2 regions of the Pseudoalteromonas sp. SCSIO 43101 genome follow, and region 2 is predicted to be linked to the other one. Evidence: riboswitches for the same ligand, from Rfam matches in the RefSeq annotation. Region 2 holds a riboswitch; the other holds the start of a gene.
What was found. Region 2 has a riboswitch for lysine ahead of dapA (4-hydroxy-tetrahydrodipicolinate synthase). Riboswitches for the same ligand answer to the same signal wherever they lie in the genome.
Positions count from the first base shown of each region.

Region 1: another riboswitch for lysine. It lies ahead of lysC (lysine-sensitive aspartokinase 3); the one in region 2 lies ahead of dapA (4-hydroxy-tetrahydrodipicolinate synthase).

Region 1 covers NZ_CP072673.1:2,102,569-2,113,176, forward strand. Annotated here, with positions in the region: gene J8Z25_RS09765 (hypothetical protein) at 1-66, opposite strand, end outside; gene J8Z25_RS09770 (hypothetical protein) at 140-322, opposite strand; gene sbcB (exodeoxyribonuclease I) at 587-2,032, shown strand; gene J8Z25_RS09780 (NAD(P)-dependent oxidoreductase) at 2,071-2,952, opposite strand; gene J8Z25_RS09785 (glutathione peroxidase) at 3,067-3,582, shown strand; gene J8Z25_RS09790 (2-hydroxyacid dehydrogenase) at 3,548-4,531, shown strand; gene J8Z25_RS09795 (sodium-dependent transporter) at 4,638-5,963, opposite strand; gene J8Z25_RS09800 (4'-phosphopantetheinyl transferase family protein) at 6,111-6,848, shown strand; gene lysC (lysine-sensitive aspartokinase 3) at 6,825-8,204, opposite strand; lysine riboswitch at 8,286-8,458, opposite strand; gene nhaD (sodium:proton antiporter NhaD) at 8,546-9,796, opposite strand; gene J8Z25_RS09815 (MksB family condensin complex protein) at 9,945-10,608, shown strand, end outside.
Region 2 covers NZ_CP072673.1:182,369-192,976, reverse strand. Annotated here, with positions in the region: gene acnB (bifunctional aconitate hydratase 2/2-methylisocitrate dehydratase) at 1-835, opposite strand, end outside; gene J8Z25_RS00945 (OmpA family protein) at 1,130-2,200, opposite strand; gene J8Z25_RS00940 (OmpA family protein) at 2,653-3,711, opposite strand; gene J8Z25_RS00935 (protein adenylyltransferase SelO) at 4,037-5,449, opposite strand; gene J8Z25_RS00930 (DNA-3-methyladenine glycosylase I) at 5,458-6,153, opposite strand; lysine riboswitch at 6,337-6,533, shown strand; gene dapA (4-hydroxy-tetrahydrodipicolinate synthase) at 6,671-7,555, shown strand; gene J8Z25_RS00920 (2,3,4,5-tetrahydropyridine-2,6-dicarboxylate N-succinyltransferase) at 7,570-8,310, shown strand; gene J8Z25_RS00915 (PLP-dependent decarboxylase) at 8,310-9,515, shown strand; gene J8Z25_RS00910 (succinylglutamate desuccinylase/aspartoacylase family protein) at 9,521-10,608, shown strand, end outside.

The DNA of each region.
Region 1 (10,608 bases), 1.8 Mb from region 2:
AGAAAATGTATCCGTATATGGCTTAATAACGAGCCACTTATTATAAAGCTCTTGCAGAAACTCCACAGGCGAAAACTCTTTTTTCTTTCATATTAGAATGTTAGATGAAAAAAAACCAGCTCTAGGCTGGTTTTATATATTAGTTTTCTTTCTTTTTAGGATTTAGAATGATGATTCCACCTGAGTTATTCAAATTTTCTTCTTTTTTCTTAGGGTTAAGAATTATGATTCCACCTGAATTTTTAATTTGCTCAACTGAGTTGGTTGAAGCTGGTACAGCGTCGAATGCTAAAGTAGATAGTAATAAAGCTGATAAAGTCATTTTTTTGTTCCTTCATTGTTAAAGATAGTTTTCGTTAGCAAATACCGAGCCACTAAAATACAAATAAGGTAAAAACTAACGACTAGGCTCTATATAAGCATAAAATTAGGCTTTTAGGCCATTTTTTATACTAACCATGTATTTAAAACATACACTGAACAGCCTCGACACCTTTAGCCCTATAATCTAACAAGCCTCTATGCCATAATTCTGTTAATTCAAAAAATAAGTCAAAGCGGCCCGACGCTTAGCAAGGTTTAATGCATGGCATATCCAGAACAACAGCAACCAACAATTTACTGGCACGACTACGAAACATTTGGCGCAAGCCCGCAAAAAGACCGCCCGAGTCAATTTGCAGGTATTCGTACTGATCTCGATTTAAATATTATTGGTGAGCCGTTAATTGAGTATTGTAAGCCAGCGGCTGATTACTTGCCCCATCCTGAAGCGTGTTTAATAACGGGCATCACACCGCAAGTTGCGATGCAAAAAGGCTTGATTGAAGCTGAGTTTATGGCAAAGATCCATGCTGAGTTTAGTCAACCGAACACCTGTGTAGCGGGTTATAACAGCATTCGCTTTGATGATGAAGTCACGCGTTACAGCTTATACCGTAACTTTTATGACCCTTACGAGCGCGAATACAAAAACAATAATAGCCGCTGGGATATCATTGATCTGGTACGAGCATGTTACGCGTTACGCCCACAAGGCATTGAATGGCCGCTTAAAGAAGACGGGTCACCGAGCTTTAAACTTGAACACCTTACTGTTGCCAATGGCATTGAACATGCTGCCGCTCACGATGCATTAAGTGATGTAACGGCAACTATAGCCTTGGCTAAATTAATTAAAGAAAAGCAGCCTAAGCTATATCAGTTTTTCTTTAGCTTACGCTCTAAAAAAGCGCTGGCTGATTTAGTCGATGTGTTTAACATGACACCATTGGTGCACACCTCATCGCGAATTCCGGCAAGTCAAGGCTGCACAAGCTGGATTGCTCCAATGAGCTTTCACCCTGTCAATAAAAACGCCATTATTTGCTTTAATTTGACTGAAGATCCGCAAGTCTTATTAGATTTATCTGTTGAAGAGCTGCGCACGCGTCTTTACACAAAACACAGTGATCTTGGTGAAGGTGAAGCACCTGTAGGCTTAAAGCTCGTGCATTTGAATAAATGCCCTATTCTCGCACCAGCAAAAACCTTATTACCAGAAAATGCAGCTCGATTAGGTATTGACCGCGAAAAATGCTTACAAAATCTCGCCATTTTAAAAGCCAACACTGAGCTTCGCGACAAAGTAACCGAAGTGTTTAATGAACAACGTGATTATGGCGAAACAACAAACCCTGACTATCAACTTTATGATGGCTTTACCAGCCACGCTGATAAAGCTAAATTTGCCATTATTCGAGATGCAAGCCCTGAGCAATTAGCCTCAATGCAGCTTGATTTTGATGATAAAAAGTTTGCTACCTTATTATTTAGATATCGCGCTCGAAACTGGCCTCAAACACTCAGCCAAGATGAACTGGCAAAGTGGCGCCAATATTGTCAAAACAAACTCATGCATGGCGAAGATAACCCATCAATTAGTGGGCAAGATTTCATGATCACACTTGAGAATCTGGCTCATGAAAATGATGATAACGAGAAAAATCTGCATATTTTAAAAGCCTTGTACAATTACGCACAAAGCATGTAATTGAAAACGCGACAATCATTGTCGCGTTTTTATAGGTATTACTTTTTATGTAACGCTTCGATGCGCGCTAATAAACTTGAGGTGTCGTATCGGCCACCACCTAAAGCTTGTACATCAGCGTAATATTGATCAACTGTTGCCGTCATCGGCAAAGTTGCGCCGTTTGCCTTTGCCTCATCAAGAGCAATGCCTAAATCTTTACGCATCCAATCAACAGCAAAACCAAATTCGTATTCGCCAGCCCACATGGTTTTGTAGCGGTTTTCCATCTGCCATGAGCCTGCTGCACCTTTAGAGATGGTTTCAATGACCTTTTCACCATCAAGGCCGGCTTGTTTTGCAAAGTGTAATCCCTCGGCTAAGCCCTGCACCACACCGGCAATACAAATCTGATTAACCATTTTACAAAGTTGGCCAGAGCCTACTTCGCCTAATAATTGGCTAAAGCGACTAAAAGCAGCCATCACAGGCTGAACAACATTAAAATCAGCTTCATCGCCACCAACCATCACGGTTAACACGCCATTTTCTGCACCAGCTTGACCACCAGAGACCGGCGCATCTAAAAATGCAATACCCTGCTGTTTAGCTTGAGCTCCTACTTCACGTGCAACTTCAGCCGACGTTGTGGTGTGGTCTACTAAATAGCTCCCCTCATGCATACTTACAAGAACACCATTTTCACCATAAACAACTGAACGTAAATCGTCATCATTGCCTACACACATGAAAACGATATCAGCACCTTTAGCTGCTTCACTTGGCGTTTCACAATAACTACCTTGATATTCTGAAACCCACTTTTGCGCTTTAGCTGTTGTGCGGTTGTAAACTGTCACGTTGTGACCTGCGTTAGCAAGGTGACCCGCCATTGGGTAACCCATTACACCTAATCCGATGAAGGCGACTTTCATTGACATAAAACTGACCTATTTGAGTGATAAATTAGTAACAATTTCATTATCTCAACCGATTAACTAAAAAGCGAATGAAAAAAAGTTCATTTAAACCAGTCAAAAACACACAGGTAACACATGGATAGTATATATCGTTTCAACGCCCAGCTTGCATCTGGTGAAAATTTTAGCCTTGAATCGCTACAAGGAAAAACAGCGCTTATCGTCAATATTGCCAGTAAATGTAATTTTTCAGTGCAAATGGCAAGCCTTGAAAAGCTCTATCAAGACTATAAACAGCAAGGATTTACTGTGCTTGGGTTTGCATGTAATCAATTTGGCCACAATGAGCCCCTTGATGGCAATGAGCTACAAGCTTTTTATCAGCAGCACTTTGATGTTAGTTTTCCTATTTTTAACAAAGTATTAGTTAACGGCCCTGATGCCCACCCTTTATTTAATCATTTAAAGTGTCATACCCGTGGAATTGCACAAAACCGCGCAATTAAATGGAATTTCACCAAATTTCTTATAAACTCAGAGGGTCAACTCGTTGCGCGATATGCCCCGCGTACCAAACCCGAAACCCTCAAAATGGTGATAGAGAGTAATTTAAATGATGAAACTGGCCTTATTCAGTGCGCAAAAATATGAGCAACCGTTTTTTGAAAGGAATCTAACTGAATTCGCTGACTCTGTTTCGCTCAGTTATTTTGAGCAGTCTTTAAACATCAATACAACTCCTCTTTGTAAAGGCTTCGATGCGGTGTGCGTGTTTGTAAACGATACTGTCGACAAGCACGTCATTGCAGATATGGCAGCTGTAGGCGTAAAAGCAATCTTATTACGCTGTGCAGGTTTTAATAATGTAGACCTTGATGCAGCCAAAGAGCATAACATCAAGGTTTGCCGCGTCCCGGCTTATAGCCCCGAAGCTGTCGCAGAGCATTGTATTGCTCTAATGCTAACGCTCAACCGTAAAACCCACAAAGCCTTTAACCGTGTACGTGAAGGTAACTTTGATTTAAACGGCTTACTTGGCTTTAATCTGTTTAAAAAAACCATTGGGATTATAGGCTGTGGCAAAATCGGTTTAGCTTTAGTGAATATTTTAAATGGCTTTGGGGCTAAAGTACTCGTTTGTGACCCAATGGCAAGTGAAGGCCCTTATACTTTATGTGATTTAGACACATTGCTCACACAAAGTGATGTCATCTCTTTACATTGCCCACTCAACGAGCACACCCATCATTTAATTGATGCCAGTGCATTTAAAAAAATGAAAGACGGTGTTATGTTAATTAACACCTCTCGTGGTGCACTTCTCGATAGCCAAGCATGTATTCAAGCGCTTAAGTCTAAAAAGCTCGGACACTTAGGACTTGATGTGTATGAGCAAGAGTCAGAGTTATTCTTTAAAGATCATCGCGAAGAAATCATGCAAGACGATATTTTCTCACGCCTTATTAGCTTTCCGAATGTGTTAGTGACAGGCCACCAAGGCTTCTTCACCCAAGAAGCGCTTAGCGAAATAGCCTGCACCACACTACAAAGTGCTAATGAAATAAGCCAAGGCTTACCATTAACTAACGAAGTTAGTTAATGAGTGCGTACCTTAGACTAAAAAAGGCGTGAGGTTTAAACCCCACGCCTTTTTACTTTTGTCTTTTACCTCGAAACTAAAAACTTGTAACTCGCAGCTCAAGACTCTATTTCAACAACGCCACGTTCACAAATACTGCTGTCATTAATAACGGGCACACAAAGCGAATATACTGAGCAAACCAATAATGAGGGCCGCTCGAGACTTGATGCAATTTATTACCACGTTGCCATAACCAGCCTACAGTAATGAAATAGAACAGTCCCATTAAAGGAAGTTGGTACTGCGTAAGCACCATAATCACCAAACCAAATAACCAGTCAAAATTTAAGATAATAACTGACGAAGCGATAAAGACGATTAAAGTTACAAATAAAGTCGCTTTTTTGCGCTCTATACTGTGGTTCTCAACTAAAAATGCCACTGGAATTTCAGTTGATGAAATTGTTGATGTAACAGAAGCTATTGACATTAACACGAAGAACAATAAACCAACGAGTAAGCCCATTTGCCCCATAGTACTAAACAGCTCAGGTAAAATTGCAAAAATTAACTGCCCTTCACCTACTAATTTACCGTTGCTAAACACTTCTACACCGTTATGCTGAGCAACAAAAATAGCTGGTATAATCAATAAACCCGCTAAAAAGGCAACCCCCGTATCTAGCAACGCCACTGTTCCGGTTAGTTTAGGAAGGTTCGCATCAGGCTTTAAATATGAGCCATAAACCATCATACAGCCTACACCTAACGACAATGAAAAGAACGCTTGCCCCATTGCCGCAATAATTAAGTTTGCATCAAGAATTTGACTAAAATCTGGCACTAAGTAGGCTGCAAAGCCATCCATCGCACCATCTAGGGTCGCGATATAAGCAATTAAAGCCACTAATAACACTAGCAATAATGGCATTAAACGGCGTGACCAAGTCTCGATTCCTGATTTAACCCCTTTTAAGATAATACTCGCAGTTAGAATAAGCATCAGCGGCGTAAACACAAAGTTGCGTGCCATTGAATCACTATGCAAAAAGTTACTTAACTCAGTAAAACCCAAGAAGCTAGCGATTGGCTCAAGTGCATACGCTAACATCCAACCTGCGACTATCGAATAAAAACTTAACATCACAATTGCACCAAAGAGGCCAATATAGCCTGCTGCAGCGCCCACTTTAGGAGCCGTATCTTGCCATGCATTGGATAATGCTTTTACCGGATTAGCTTGCGCTTGGTGGCCTAAATACAGCTCAGTATAAAGGGCTGGAAGCGCTAATAAGAAGATAACAATGAAGTAAACAAGTAAAAATGCACCGCCGCCATGGTTTGCCGCTTGTGTTGGAAAGCCCCAAATATTACCTAAACCTACCGCCGCACCTGAAGCGGCTAATACGAAACCTAGTCGGCTGTGAAAGCCGTCACGAACTTGTGCCATACATCTATAAATCTGTTATTATTTTTCCTCATTAAACCATAATTACAGCCAACTGCGTAAACTATTTGAGTTGTTCGTGCTCTTACAAGTTCATTTGCTGTAAAAATAAACAAAACTAAATACGAACCCCCGTATAAGCGTTAAATCATGAGCAGCCACTATTTTTCAAACACCTTAGTTATTAATCTGCAGCCGAACAACACGGCACAGCAAATTATGCTTATGGAAGCATCAAACATCGATATTTCAAGCTTAGCTATTGAAAAATTGCTCAGTGAGTTTGAATTATGTGTACTTGAAAAACGCAAAGTGCCCGCAGCTAAACAAGAGTATTTAGCGACTCGCTTAACGTTAAAGTATTTATACAAACATACTTACCCTCATGATGATTTAGCGCTCAATGAAATATCAAGCCAATTTGATGACAAAGACAGTAAGCTGAAACTACATACACCCGTTAGAGAGTCTGTTTGGGCTTGCTTATCTCATTCAAATGGTTTGATAGGTGCTGCCCTCAACCCAGCTCAGCAGCTGCTTGGTTTTGATATTGAACAAAGCAACAAACCTCGCCCTTTTATCAAGCTTGCAAAGCATTTTTATCATCAAGATGAAGTTGACTTAATCAGCAGTTTTGATGCACCCGATGAACAGGCACAGTGTTTTTTTAGAATTTGGACATTAAAAGAAGCCCTTGCTAAGGCAAGTGCTCAGCCGATTGCGAAACTGCTCGCTCCCAATGTATTTGAAGAAATACGTAAACATAATTTCTGCGCTAGCAGTAATTGTATTGAAGGCTTTGACATAAGTGTTGTGGCACAAAAAAGCACTGACTGGCAGTGCTCTTTTATTAGCTTTAGCGACTTACGCCGCGACTTGGCTTTCTAATAATCGGCTGTGAATTGCCTGCACAACGTCATCTGACTCGCTTTGCTCCACCAAAAAGCACAGGTTATGTTTACTTGCACCGTGGCAAATTAAACGAATATTAAAGTCGCTTAATACCTGCATTAAATTCATTTCTTGCTGACGTAATTGAATTTCAGAACCAATTAAAGCCACCAGCGTTAAGTTATTCTCGACCGACACATGACAAAACTCAGAAAGCTTATCTAAACAAGCTTGATCCAGCTCTGGACGTGATGCATTTGGCGCGTTATCCAAAGTAATTGCAACACTAATTTCTGAGGTTGTAACCAAATCAACTGAAATATTAAACTCACTTAAAATGGTGAAAACACGCGCTAAGAAACCACTAGCAAGGAGCATTTCTGGGCTTTTGACTGTTAATAGAATTTGGTTTTTACGCTGTGTTACTGCACGAATACCTGGTTGCTGAGATTTTTCTTTTTCAATCCATGTACCACCTAATTTTGGCTCACGGCTTGAACCAACAAACACACTAATATGACTACGGCTCGCAGGTAAAATGGTTGCAGGATGCAGTACTTTTGCACCAAACGTTGCCATCTCTGCCGCTTCATCAAAACTCAAGCGTGCAATTGGGCTTGCTTTAGCGCATAAACGCGGATCAGTACTGAAAATACCCACAACATCAGTCCAAATATGCACGCTTTTTGCGTTAATTGCTTCTGCAAGTAATGCCGCGCTGTAATCTGAACCTCCACGCCCTAAAGTGGTTGTTTGATTATGTTCATTGCTACCAATAAAACCCTGAGTTACTACAACGTGGTCAGCAAGTAGCGGCACTAAATGCTCTTTAGCAGCCGCAGCGGTTGCTGCAACATTCGGTGTTGCTTTAGCAAATTGGCTATCTGTTTTTAGCACCTTGCGTACATCAAAACGCACCGCATCAAGACCTTGCCCACGCAATACTTGTGTAAATAAATACGATGATAAACGCTCACCAAAGCTAAGTAGCTCATCTTGCTCCGCTACTGACTTAACCCCTTCTGATGCCAGTTTTTGAAAGGCTTTGAGGGTTTCATTAAAGCCATGAGCTAAGTCAGCATCAAGCGATAGCTCAGCTAAAATAGCTTCTTGAATGGCTACCACACCTGTGATGTGCTCGTCACGCTCAGCCGCGCTCAAATCAGCTTTACACAATGCAACTAAATGATTTGTCACGCCAGCACTGGCACTCACAGCAACAATACGAACTTGATTATCAGCACAAATGATTTCTGCGCAGCGGCTCATAGCATCAAAGTTAGCTACACTGGTGCCACCAAATTTTGCAACAACGTAATCTGATTTTGTGTTGGCGGCTAATTGGGTATTCATGTCGTCTCCTTTTGTGGAAAACTATCCACAGTAATTCAAGAAGAACTCGGCAAGGGGGTGCTTTGAAAATAAAGAGTAGTCCATGCCAGAAGCTCTCCACCTAGTTTGGTGACAGTTTTGAGGATTCAGCCCCATAAACCGAAAAGTAACCGTGACGTCCGGCTAATTTTCTCGGCGAGTACTTCCCTCATTAATGGTCATCGGCGTTCGTCACCTCACATTAACTACCTAAGTATCGCACCTCTTCTGAATGTTAAGTTAACACCTGGTTAAAATAACAAAGCCTGCTAAAAAAGCAGGCTTTGAAAGTTAACGTTTAGACGTCTAGCTGTCAAGTTGTTTTATGAAATTAAACTGCCTGCTAAGTGCGACCCGTAATAGCCAACGGTATAAGCAATTAATAAATAAACCGACATTTTAAGATAGCTCATAAAGGTCAGTGCTTTTACTTTACTCATGGCGATAATACCTGCCGCAGAGCCGATAATAAGCATTGAACCACCTACCCCTGTTGCGTATGTAAACGACAACCACTGCTGTGGACTCATCACAATATCTGCTTTTAAAAGTGCTGCAGTTAAAGGTACGTTATCTACCGCTGCTGATAATAGCCCCATCATGTAGTTTGCATACTCAGGCGCCATCAACTCATATAGGTGAGTAAACTTAGCAAGCATACCTACTTCTTTTAATGCACCAACCAGCAATAACACACCTACGAAGAACAATAAGGTGTCGTACTCAATCTCACGAATATAATCGATAATTTTTTTGTTGACGTCTTTTTTGCGCATTAAGAATTGCGCAACCAAAAACATTAGTGATAAACCAAATAAAAAGGTTAAAAGCGGTGGCACATTATAAAGCACACTCAAAGTTAACGTGGCAATAATCGTCGAGAAGAAGATAACCGCAATGGTAATATCTGTTTTTTCAATACGACGAGCTGTTTGCTTTTCAAATACTACATTACCCGACATACCTACAGATAACATTGCCGCAAGCAGTGCAACACTTGTCAGTGCAGGCGCAATTAATAATAGTAAATTAGCAATGGTGACCTTTTCGTCTAAGAAAATCATCAGAGTTGTAACATCACCCGTGATCAACGACACCCCACCCGAGTTAACACTAAATACAATCAAGGTTGCATATTTTATTAATTTTTTAGGATCTAATTTTAGTGACATCACCACCGCAAGTGAAATTAAAGTCGCAGTTATATTGTCTGATATCGATGAAAATAAGAAAGAAAAGCCACCAATCAGAAACATCAACTTTCGTTCACTGATTTGATTTGGCATAATTTTATGAACAATATTCTGGATAAAGCCTTTAGAGTTTAAATACGCAACAAAGGTCATCGCTGCCATTAAAAACAGCCACAAAGTCGCGATCTCTAATATATTGTGATCCAGTTGATGTTGTATGGTTTCTGGGCTTTGCCCATGAATTGGAGAGATAAATAAGATAATCCAGCATAAAGTGCCAAAAAAAAGCGTCGTTTTGGCCTTGTTTACATGGATAATATCCTCTATAACGATAAGCAAAAATGCCACCGCTATCAGGGTTAGGATAAGTGGGGTTACCATGGTGTTTGAACAACCTTTATAATAATGTAAAAATTGTAAGTCGAGTGTTTCGGCGCGGATTCTAGCAGCATAGAAAGCATAAAACTATTATCAATTACATAATTTACTACTAATCGCTAACACCTAAGTCTGAATTTACTGGAGCCTTATGATCCCAGCTAAAAAGTTATTAAATACCCTTACTGGACATTGGGGGGTGTTAGAACTGCTATTTAAACGTTTTAAGATGGCTGATTTCAGTTTGAAAGACGTACAAAATGCGATAAAACAAAAACAACCTTCATGGTCAAATGAACGCATTTATAAGGAAACAAATCGTTTATTAAATCAAGATATTATCATTCCATTAGCGAAATCATCGCAATTAGAAATCAATCGAGCGATTGCTGATTTTGCGACTTTCTTGCTACAAGAAGAACACCTAGGTCTTGCCCAAGAAATTAGTGTACTAGTTGATGATTTAGCTCGCCTTGGTAGTCGCTTGGCTAAAGCAGGTGAAATTGAAGATTACGACGAGCTACGCCGCTTTAGCCGTATTATGGATGATCGGGTACGTAAAATAATGAAATTGTTTGCCCACAATGAAAACGCGATTTTAAATATTGTTGAGCAAGCTAAAGCAAACAACGCCGTGCAATCTTTGCAAAAGCGCTATCAAGCAGTGATCGAAGCGTTTGATGAATACATTGAACCTATGCTTGAAATGGTTGATATACGTGGTGACTTCCACGCTTGCTTTAACACCATCGAAACGCAAATAAGCGCACAAATCGAACAAATTGACCGCCTAGGTAAGTCATATCAAGACAAAC
Region 2 (10,608 bases):
CGATTTTACCACCTAAACATACACCACCAACGCGTTTGTTTGGTACGTGAGGAATATCATCACCCATGAACCAAAGTACAGAGTTAGTTGCAGATTTACGAGAAGAACCCGTACCAACTACATCACCAACGTATGCAAGAGGTAAACCTTTCGTTTTAAGCTCTTCTAGCTGTGCGATTGGACCAACTTCACCTGGTTTGTCAGGATTGATGCCATCACGTTCATTCTTCAGCATTGCTAAAGCATGTAGTGGAATATCAGGACGTGACCATGCATCAGGTGCAGGAGAAAGGTCATCAGTATTTGTTTCGCCAGTTACTTTGAATACTGTAACTGAGATTTTTTCAGCAACTGCAGGCTTGTTTACAAACCACTCAGCATTTGCCCAAGATTCGATTACTTGCTTAGCAAACTCGTTACCTGCTTTCGCTTTTTCTTCTACATCGTAGAAAGCATCGAACATTAATAATGTGTTTGATAAACCTTTAACAACGATTGGTGCTAGCGCTTCGTCATCTAAAAGATCAATCATAGGTGCGATGTTGTAACCACCTAACATAGTACCAAGTAGCTCAGCTGCTTTTTCTTTTGATACAAGTGGAGAGCTCGCTTCACCTTTTGCAACTGCAGCTAAGAAACCTGCTTTGATGTAAGCAGCATCATCAACACCTGGTGGTACGCGATTAACTAGAAGATCAACAATAAATTCTTCTTCGCCTGCCGGTGGATTTTTGATTAGTTCAATAAGATCAGCCGTTTGCTGAGCATCTAATGGCGCTGGTACGATACCTAACGCGGCACGTTCTTCTACGTGTTTACGATATTCTTGTAGCACAATATTGCCCTCTTGGTGACGTGAAAGTACTCGGTAGTAGTAAGCTAAATACCAATTAAGACCCAGTACTTATAGTATTCTGACGGTTAATTATAAAGCTTTTAAGTATAGATGAAAATCCATGCTGTAGTTAGAGGCTTTAATACTCACTATAAATAGCATGAATAGTACTAGAAAAAAACGCTATTCAAATGAATATTTATTAAGAATCATTCCTATCTATCAATTTCTAGGGCTTTAAAATGAAAAAACCCAGCACTAGGCTGGGTTTTAAAATTTGCGTAAAGGGTTAGATTAACGCTCTACTTTAACACGCTCAATAACAGTCACTTTCGCTTCAACACGACGGTTTTCAGCGTGAGCTTCTGGCGTATTTGCTGGGTTTTTAAGACGCTCTTCACCTAAACCAACAGTAGTAAGACGCATTGGGTCAATGCCATCTTCAATTAGTTTCTTAGCAACAGCATCAGCACGTTTTTTAGATAACCACTTGTTATAGTCAGCTTTACCTACTGACGAAGAGTGACCTTCAAGTACTACGTCTGTTCCTGGGTGCTCTTTCAAAAACGCAGCAGCAGCATCAATATCGTCTAAGTATTGTTGAGATACTTTAGATGTATTGTTAGGGAATGTGATTAGTAAAGTCTTAGACACTTCACGGTCTTCATACAATGTACAACCAGTACCATCAACAGCATCTGTCATTGGTGTATTTGCACACTGGTCATCAGCATCTGGGATATTATCTCCATCGCTATCTACTGGCTCAACAGCTACAGGAACAACAGTTGGAGCTGGCTCTACTGGCTCAGCAGGAGCGCTTTGATCACCAAATATATAGCTAAGACCTAGCTTTGCACCAACATCTGTGTAACCACGGTCAAGACCTTGATATAAAGATGTTTCAGCGTTGAATGCAAAGTTATCGGTGAAGTAATGTTGGTAACCGGCACCTACGTTAGCAAACATTAGATCTTCATCAACAGCATCAAGATTTTTTAAACCAAAAATACCGTAGAAAGGACCACCGCCAAAATGATATAAGCCATCAATACCGTAACGCTTACCACTTTCAGAGCCACTTACAGTGGTACCGGCTGTGGTTTCAGCGCTCCAGTCAAAATCCATATCAGCATATTCTAAACGAGCACTCCAATAATCGCTGAAGCGGTAACCTAATTCCAAACCCCACCCAGTTGAGTCATCTACATCTAAACCGCCAGGTGGATAGTCACGGATATTTTCCCAAGAGTTATCATAATAATCGCCAAATGCGCCTATATAAAAACCTTGTTTTTCTGCAGCGATACCTGAAGCACTTGTTGCAGCAAGCGCTAAAGCTATAGTTAGTGATTTTAGTTTCATGTTTCATTCCCTTCCATTTTAGTAACTAAAGGCAGTGTAGCCTACACTCAGTCAAGATAGGTGATGAGTAATTAATCCAAACTTAATAAACTCAAACAACTAGTAAATTTTTATAATTCCATAGCATCAACTAAATACAGCGACATAAAGCACCTTAATAATCCATGTCGGACTGGTGCAAATTACACGTCATTAAAAATAATTATATAACCTAATAATAATTCAACAAGGTGATTAAACACCATACTACAATAATTTGAACTTTGATTAGGTGATTCATATCAATATATGATGGTTATTACATCTAAAATTGGTACAAATTAAGATTAACTTGTTTCTTAGGAAAGTAAATATTGAATTTCATTCAAAAAAAGGCCGGACTAATAAAATTAGTCCGGCCCTAGTTATATATTATTAATTAAATAAGGAATTTCTACCTTAAATATAATAACTTACTTACGAAGTACTTTAACTTTTTCAACGCTCGTGATTTGAGCTTCTACGCGACGATTCTCTGCATGTGCCTCAAGTGTATACGCTTTATTTTTCAAACGCTCTTCACCATAGCCAACCGTAGAGATTCTATCTGAAGAAATGCCGTCTTTAACTAGCTCTTCAGCAACATCTTTAGCACGCTTTTCAGAAAGCATCATGTTGTAATCAGCGTCACCAACTGCTGATGCATGCCCTTCAAGTACTACTGAAGTACCTTCATTTTCTTTCATAAAGGCTGCAACATCTGCAATGTCGCTAAAGTATTGATTAGGTACTTCTGCAACGTCATGCGGGAACGTAACTAGTAAAGTTATAGTTGCCTCTTTTTCTTCATACAGAGTACAACCAGTGCTGTCGACAGCATCAGTCATCGGTGTGTTTGCACACTGATCATCTGCATCCATTACACCGTCATTATCACTGTCAGTTGGTGCAGCGACTACAGGTGCAGGCTCTACCGGAGCAGGCGCACTTTGATCGCCAAAGATATAGCTAATACCCAGTTTAGCACCAACATCTGTATAACCACGATCAAGACCTTGGTATAAAGATGTTTCAGCATTAAAAGCAAAGTTATCTGTGAAGTAGTGCTGGTAACCAGCACCTACGTTTGCGAACATTAGATCTTCGTCAACTGCATCCAGATTTTTAAGACCGAAAATACCGTAGAAAGGGCCGCCACCTAAATGGTATAGCGCATCGATACCGTAGCGCTTGCCGCTTTCTGAACCACTTACAGATGTGCCATCATTAAGCTCTGCATTCCAATCGAAGTCCATATCAGCGTACTCTAAACGAGCGCTCCAATAATCGCTAAAACGATAACCTAATTCCAGACCCCATCCAGTTGAATCATCTACATTTAATCCACCTGGCGGATAATCGCGAACATTTTCCCAAGAGTTATCATAGTAATCGCCGAATGCGCCAATATAAAAACCTTCTTTTTCGGCAGCGAAGCCTGTTGTACTAGTTGCAGCAAGTGCTAACGCAATAGTAAGTGATTTTAGTTTCATTATTTCCTTCCCATTTTCACAATAAAGCTATTGAAGCTAATGTATTTCGAGTACTTAAAACTATATAGCAGCTTAAAAACTAATTTAATGAAATTTTATAAACAGCTATATTTTATATTTACTAATACTTTACTATTAATAAAAGTAATCTATTCAGTGGCAATTTATACTAATTAAAACTTTCAAACTACCAGCATAGTAGTGTAACACCACTTAAAGCAATAATTTACTTTAAATCAATGATATCACCAGTCAATGTCCTGCTCAATCTACGAACATTTTAAAGCGATAAATAACTTTTTTCTTTCAGAGGTGTAACTATCATTTATGTGCCACAGAAAGTTTGATAGTTTTTGTCACCATCACTTGGCAACTCGTACCAACTTTGATGTTCTTTAAAGTATGTGTATGGCTCTGAAATCACTTCAAGAAAATCATTTAATAATAAGCTACTACCTGCTTTTTCAAATTCAGCTATTATGCTTTCTATATTATGATTACGCGGGATGACTGCAGGATTAACGGCTCTCATGACGCTGTAACTTTCAGCAGTTGTTCTTAGCTTCCACTTTAAAACCCACCCTTTCAACCTACAATCCACAGTAAAATCACTTACTAAAGATTCAGTGAGTGCATTAAATGTATTGGTATAATCGAGTTGATGCTGCTTCATTAAAGCAAGTAATTCTGAAACCAAAACATGATCACCTTCTTGCTGACCTGCTAACCCTAATTTCTGCTGCCACATAGCATTAAATGCATCATTAAATTTATCAGCAAAACCATTCACAACCGACGAAAGTTTTTCTACGGCACCATCTTGCTCATCAAATAAAGGAATCAAGCTTTCAGCTAAACGCGCAACATTCCAATTGGCAATATTGGGCTGATTACCAAATGAATAGCGCCCTTGGTTATCAATCGAACTGAACACCGTGTCTAGGTCAAACTGGTTCATCATCGCACATGGGCCATAATCGATAGTTTCACCACTAATCAAAGTGTTGTCGGTATTCATTACACCATGTATAAAGCCAACTCGCATCCAACTTACGACCAGCTCAACTTGTTTATCTAATACAGCAGTTAAAAACTCAATGTAGCGTTGCTCACCAGCACTGCTAATTTCAGAGAAATGACAATTAATTGCGTAATCGACCAGCTTTTCTAGCCCTTCAATATCCCCTTGCGTTGCTAAATATTGAAATGAGCCGACACGAATATGACTTTTAGCTAAACGAGTAACTACGGCGCCTGTACGAGGCGGTTGGCGATATACGGTTTCACCGGTAGCAACGACTGCTAAACAACGTGTAGTAGCAATACCTAGAGCATTAAGAGCTTCACTCATAATATATTCTCGCACCGCAGGACCAATTGCACAGCGACCATCACCACCACGAGAAAATACAGTTGCGCCAGCGCCTTTTAGCTGTAAGTCCCACAATGTGCCATCTTGATCTGCAATAGCACCAAGTAAATGTGCTCTGCCATCACCCAGACGCGGTGAAAAATGACCAAATTGATGACCTGAGTAACCAAGTGCAACTGGTGCAACGTCGTTACTTATTGTTGAACCAGTTAAGAATTTAGCTAAAAACTCGCTGTCATGATTAATCGAAAAATTATCAGCTAACTGATCATTAAACAGTAGCAATTTAGGCTCAGCTACAGCACTAGGCATATCTTCAATCGTGAGCAGTTCACTAATGTCTGTGTATCGAGGTTGCAGTTTCATAATTTTCCTTAACGCGTTGCTACACCTACGCGGTTATCACCTACACCATAGGCAACAAGCTGACTAAGTGCCTGCAGACTATAGCCACTTTGCTGTTGTAATTCATTGAAGAAGTTTTGCGCTGACTGTAGTGACTTTTTAGTTTGTAAGCCACCGTCTATCAACTCGTGGGCACGCAAGTAGGCTTCTACATCACGAGAAAGCAAGAAGGTATCTTTACCTAGCGCCCGTAAAGCGTATGGGCCAGTATTCCCGCCTAAACGTGCACCATGCTTTTTGAGATAAGCCCATAACCCAATAATATTATCACTTGGCCAGTCAGCAATAAACTGACTAAAGCTGCCATGTTTCTCCGCGACTTCATGGATCATATACGCATTTTCAGGGATTGTTTGTACTTTTTTAAAATTACGAACAATTCGTTCATCATTGGCTTTTTGCTCGAGCATATCCGGCGGCATCATTAACAATTTTTCAATGCTAAAATCCCAAAACACTTCGCAAAAACCAGCCCATTTATTGTTAATAACTGACCAATAAAAACCACTTTGAAAGATTTTACGAGTAAACTCTTCTAACCATAAATCATCATGCATTTTGGCAATATCAGTATCATCGAGCGGGTTTGATAGCAGTGCACGCAGCATGTCTTCGCTACCCTTTCGAGATACGGCTCGCTGATAAATATCGTTAAATTTTTCCATCATTTTTCCAATTTATTTGGTTAACGCTAAGTGTACGTAAAAACACGGTTATACGTAACCATGTTGCAAAATTGGTCACTAAAAAACAAACTCATCAGCTTGACACCTAGATGGCTAAAATGCTTTAATCGCCGCCAATACCCTATTTAACTATGTTGGCTTTTACCTTAAAAGCGAGCATAAAGGGCTGGAAGAGGTGCGTTATTCAGGTAACGTATGGGAAGAGCACAGACTCTGTTGATCATACGTGAGGGGAATTAACGCCGAGAAGTAACACCGTTTGTGAGGTGCTTATTTCGGGCGACTGGGCTGAATCCCAGCGACTGTCACCAACAATAGCAAAGCGCTATTGATTAGTTTGGTGGAGAGCTTCTGGTCTTAGTATAATAAGGCCGTCGCGTCTTTATTATTTTAAGCCCATTCGCTCTTCGAATTATACCTTGTTCGAATGACGACATGCGGCCCCATTCAAATGTTCCCGCATATACTCTTCGAATACCTTATAAGTTCGTGAGAGATGATCAACAATTTTGATTTAAATGACTATCCATTATGGACAGCGCTTGTCACGCCATTTTCTGAATCTGGCGAGGTCGATTACACGGCCCTAGAGCAACTGGTCACTGAACAGCAAGCCGCAAATAACGGCATTTTATTGCTTGGCAGTACCGGTGAAGGACTAGCGCTTTCACTTAAAGAACAACAAGCCATTGTCGAGCATGTTTGCCAATTGGCACCGAGTGTGCCACTGATGATCGCTGTGGGTGGCATGAACCTAAAGCAGCAAATTGCATGGGTTGAATACTGCAATCAGCTGCCAATTCATGGCTACCTGTTAGGCTCACCTCTGTATGCAAAACCTGGTGTTGTGGGTCAAACACATTGGTTTGAAAGCCTACTTAACGCTAGTCATCACCCTTGTATGTTGTATAACGTACCAGGGCGCAGCGCAGTTGAAATTTCACCACAGGTAATTAAAAACCTTGCCGACCACAAAAACCTTTGGGCTTTAAAAGAAGCCAGCGGCGATATTAGCAAGTTTGAAGGCTTTAGAACGGCATCGCCAAAACTTGCCATTTTCAGTGGCGATGATGCACTTATGCCGTATTTTGCTCAAGCCGGTGCAAAAGGTTTAGTTTCGGTTGCCGCTAATGCTTGGCCAAGCCAAACCCATGAGTTTGTTAAACGCTGTTTAAGTGGTCAATACCCAAATCTATTCACTGATTGGTCGCAAGCAATTCAAAGTCTATTTGCTGTAGCAAACCCAATCCCCGTAAAAGTACTGATGCACCTGCAAGGTAAAATAAATACCCCGCATTTACGTCCGCCACTTACGCATTTAGAGCTTGAGCAAACAGACGGCATCACCCACGCAAATAACACTATTTTATCTTGGAACTAAAAACAGGTTTTATCATGAGCTGGTTAGAATTATTAAACAACTTAGAATCAGGCGCAGTTCGCGCAGCAACACAAGACGAGAACGGCAACTGGCATGCTAATATTGAAGTTAAACAAGGCATTTTAGAAGCATTTAAAAATGGCACTAACACCGAGTTCCCAGGTGGTTTTGTTGATAAGCACAACTTAGCACCACAAGGCTTTTCTGCAGATGCTGGTGTGCGTATGGTACCAGGTGGTAGCAGTGTTCGTCGTGGTGCACACGTTGCTAAAGGCACTATTATTATGCCACCAGCGTATGTAAATATTGGCGCGTTCATCGACGAAGGTACTATGGTCGACAGCCACGCATTAGTGGGTTCATGTGCACAAGTGGGTAAAAATGTTCACCTAAGTGCAGCAGTACAATTAGGTGGCGTGCTTGAGCCTATTGGTGCAAGCCCAGTGGTTATTGAGGATGATGCATTCATCGGCGCAGGCTGCGTAATTGTTGAAGGTGTAGTTGTGAAAAGAGGCGCGGTACTTGCGCCGGGTGTGCGTTTATCTGCAACCATTCCAGTCTACGACTGTATTAATGAGCGCCAGCTAAACAAAGGTGAAGCAATCCCAGAAAACGCGATTGTGATCCCAGGTTCTCGTCCTGCTTCAAACGCATGGGCTCGTGAGCAAGGCCTAAGCATGTCTTGTGCATTGATCGTGAAATACCGAGATGAACAAAGCGATGCATCATTACTGTTAGAAGAGGTTTTACGTTAATGAGCTTTATGAGCACGCCCATCAAGCAAGCAGTTGAACAAGTAGCAACGCACCTTGATACGCCATTTTTTATCTATGATTTAGATAAATTAACTGCACATTTAAATCAACTGACGGCGCAAACCGATGTGAAACTTTGGTACGCAGTCAAGGCCAACCCGCTGTCTCGCATTATTCAATGTTTAGACAGCGCAGGGTTTAATTTTGATGTTGCAAGTAAAGGTGAACTTGAGCAAGTACTTGCTCAAGGCATCGATAGCGAGCGCGTGCTCAATACTGGGCCTGCAAAGAGCCCTAAACAAATTTCACATTTTATTGCTCGCGGTGTACGTACTTTTGTGGCAGAGAGCATTAACCAAGTTCGCTGGTTAAACGAACAAGCAACAAAAGCAAATTGCCAGCTGCAAGTATTATTGCGTGTACAACTACGTTGGCCAGACAGTGAAAAGAACCCACTTGGCGGCGATAGTCTCACCCCCTTTGGTTTGGGCTGTGATGAATGGCAAGCACTAACAGTAAGTAATTACCCAGCACTTAACTTTGATGGTCTGCATATTTTCCAATGGGGCAACATGCTCAGCACCGATAAACTCGCTGAGCTATGGCGTGCCATGATTGAGCCATTACAACGACTCGCTAACTCATTAAATATTAACCTTAATGTTCTCGATTTGGGTGGTGGCCTAGGCATTCCTTATACTCAAGATGCTAACCGACTTGATTGGTCTGCACTTATCGAGACTCTGGCGAGCATTAAAGCGGATGCCGGTGTCAATGAGCTTTGGATGGAACTTGGTCGCTATGCAGTGGGCGAATGTGGTCATTACGTAACGCCGATTGTTGAGCGTAAAGAAAATTACAATCAACAGCAGGTGATTTTATCAGGCGGTATTAACCATTTACTTCGCCCAGCTGTGACAAGCCAAGATTTTCCTGCGGCGTTACTACGCGAATCGACGGCTGAGCCTGCAGCAATGACGTTATACGGCCCACTTTGCACCGCGCTTGATTGCTTAGGTGAGCACCTCTTAGCTAGCGATTTAAATGAGCAAGACTGGTTGGTATTCAGCCAGTGTGGTGCATACGGCTTTACCGAAAGTATGCCGTACTTTTTATGCCACGAATTAGCGGCTGAATACATCCTTGAACAAGGCAGTATTGAGTGCATCCGTAGCGTTGAAGATGCTAGCTATTATTTAAGGTAATCGCCATGAGTAAAGAACTAATCAGCCAAGAGAATATTGTGGTTGGCGAGATTGCCAACGGCCTTCCACTGACAATCCCTGTGTATCGCTTAAAAGGCGATGGCACAGGACCAAGCGTGTATATACAAGCTAATATGCATGGCGCAGAAGTACAAGGTAATGCAGTAATTTATCAGTTACTTGAACAGCTAAAATCTCTAAAGCTACGTGGCGACATTACTCTTGTGCCTTATGCCAACCCAATTGGTTGTAACCAAAAATCAGGTGAGTTTACTCTGGGTCGCTTCGATCCAATTACTGGTACCAACTGGAACCGCATGTACCGCTTTAACAAAGCATTACCCTCACAGATTGCTGAACTGCACAAAGGCAGTGATGATGCGACTCTTAAAGCTGCATTCAAAGAGGCACTCGTTACTGACATCGACAGCCAACTAACCGGTCCTGACTACAGCTTAACAACAGGTAAGCGCATTGCTCTGAACCTGCAAAAGCTTGCGCATCAGGCGGATATTGTTTTAGACCTACACACAGGACCTATCTCAAGTCAGCACCTCTATTGCCCAGAATATGCCAAAGACAGCGCAAGCTATTTCAACATTGAACATATCTTATTGATCCCAAGTGACTTTGATGGAGCGATGGATGAAGCGAGCTTCTGTCCTTGGTGGTCGCTTTCTGAAGAACTTGCCAAACAAGGCCGTGAATTTGCAGTTCAAGTTGAAGCATTTACCGTTGAATTAGGTAGCCAAGAAAAAATCGATTTAAGTGCAGCCCTTGAAGATGCAAATAGTATTTTAAGTTACCTCACTCACAAAGAGGTATTTGTGGATGCTGCTTATAAACCAAAAGCGATAACACGCTATGCCTGTATGCTTGAAGATTATGTTGCTTACTATGCGCCTATGGGTGGCATGGTGGAATATCTTGCCCCGCTTGGAGGCCATGTAAAAGCAGGCGAGCCTATAGCCCACATTTTACGAATGGAGCGCTACCTTTCTGAGCAACCCCTTCAAACATTAAGTTTTGATAAAGACGCCATCGCTATTTTGCATTTTGCTTCAGCAAGCGTGAATCAAGGTACTGAACTTTA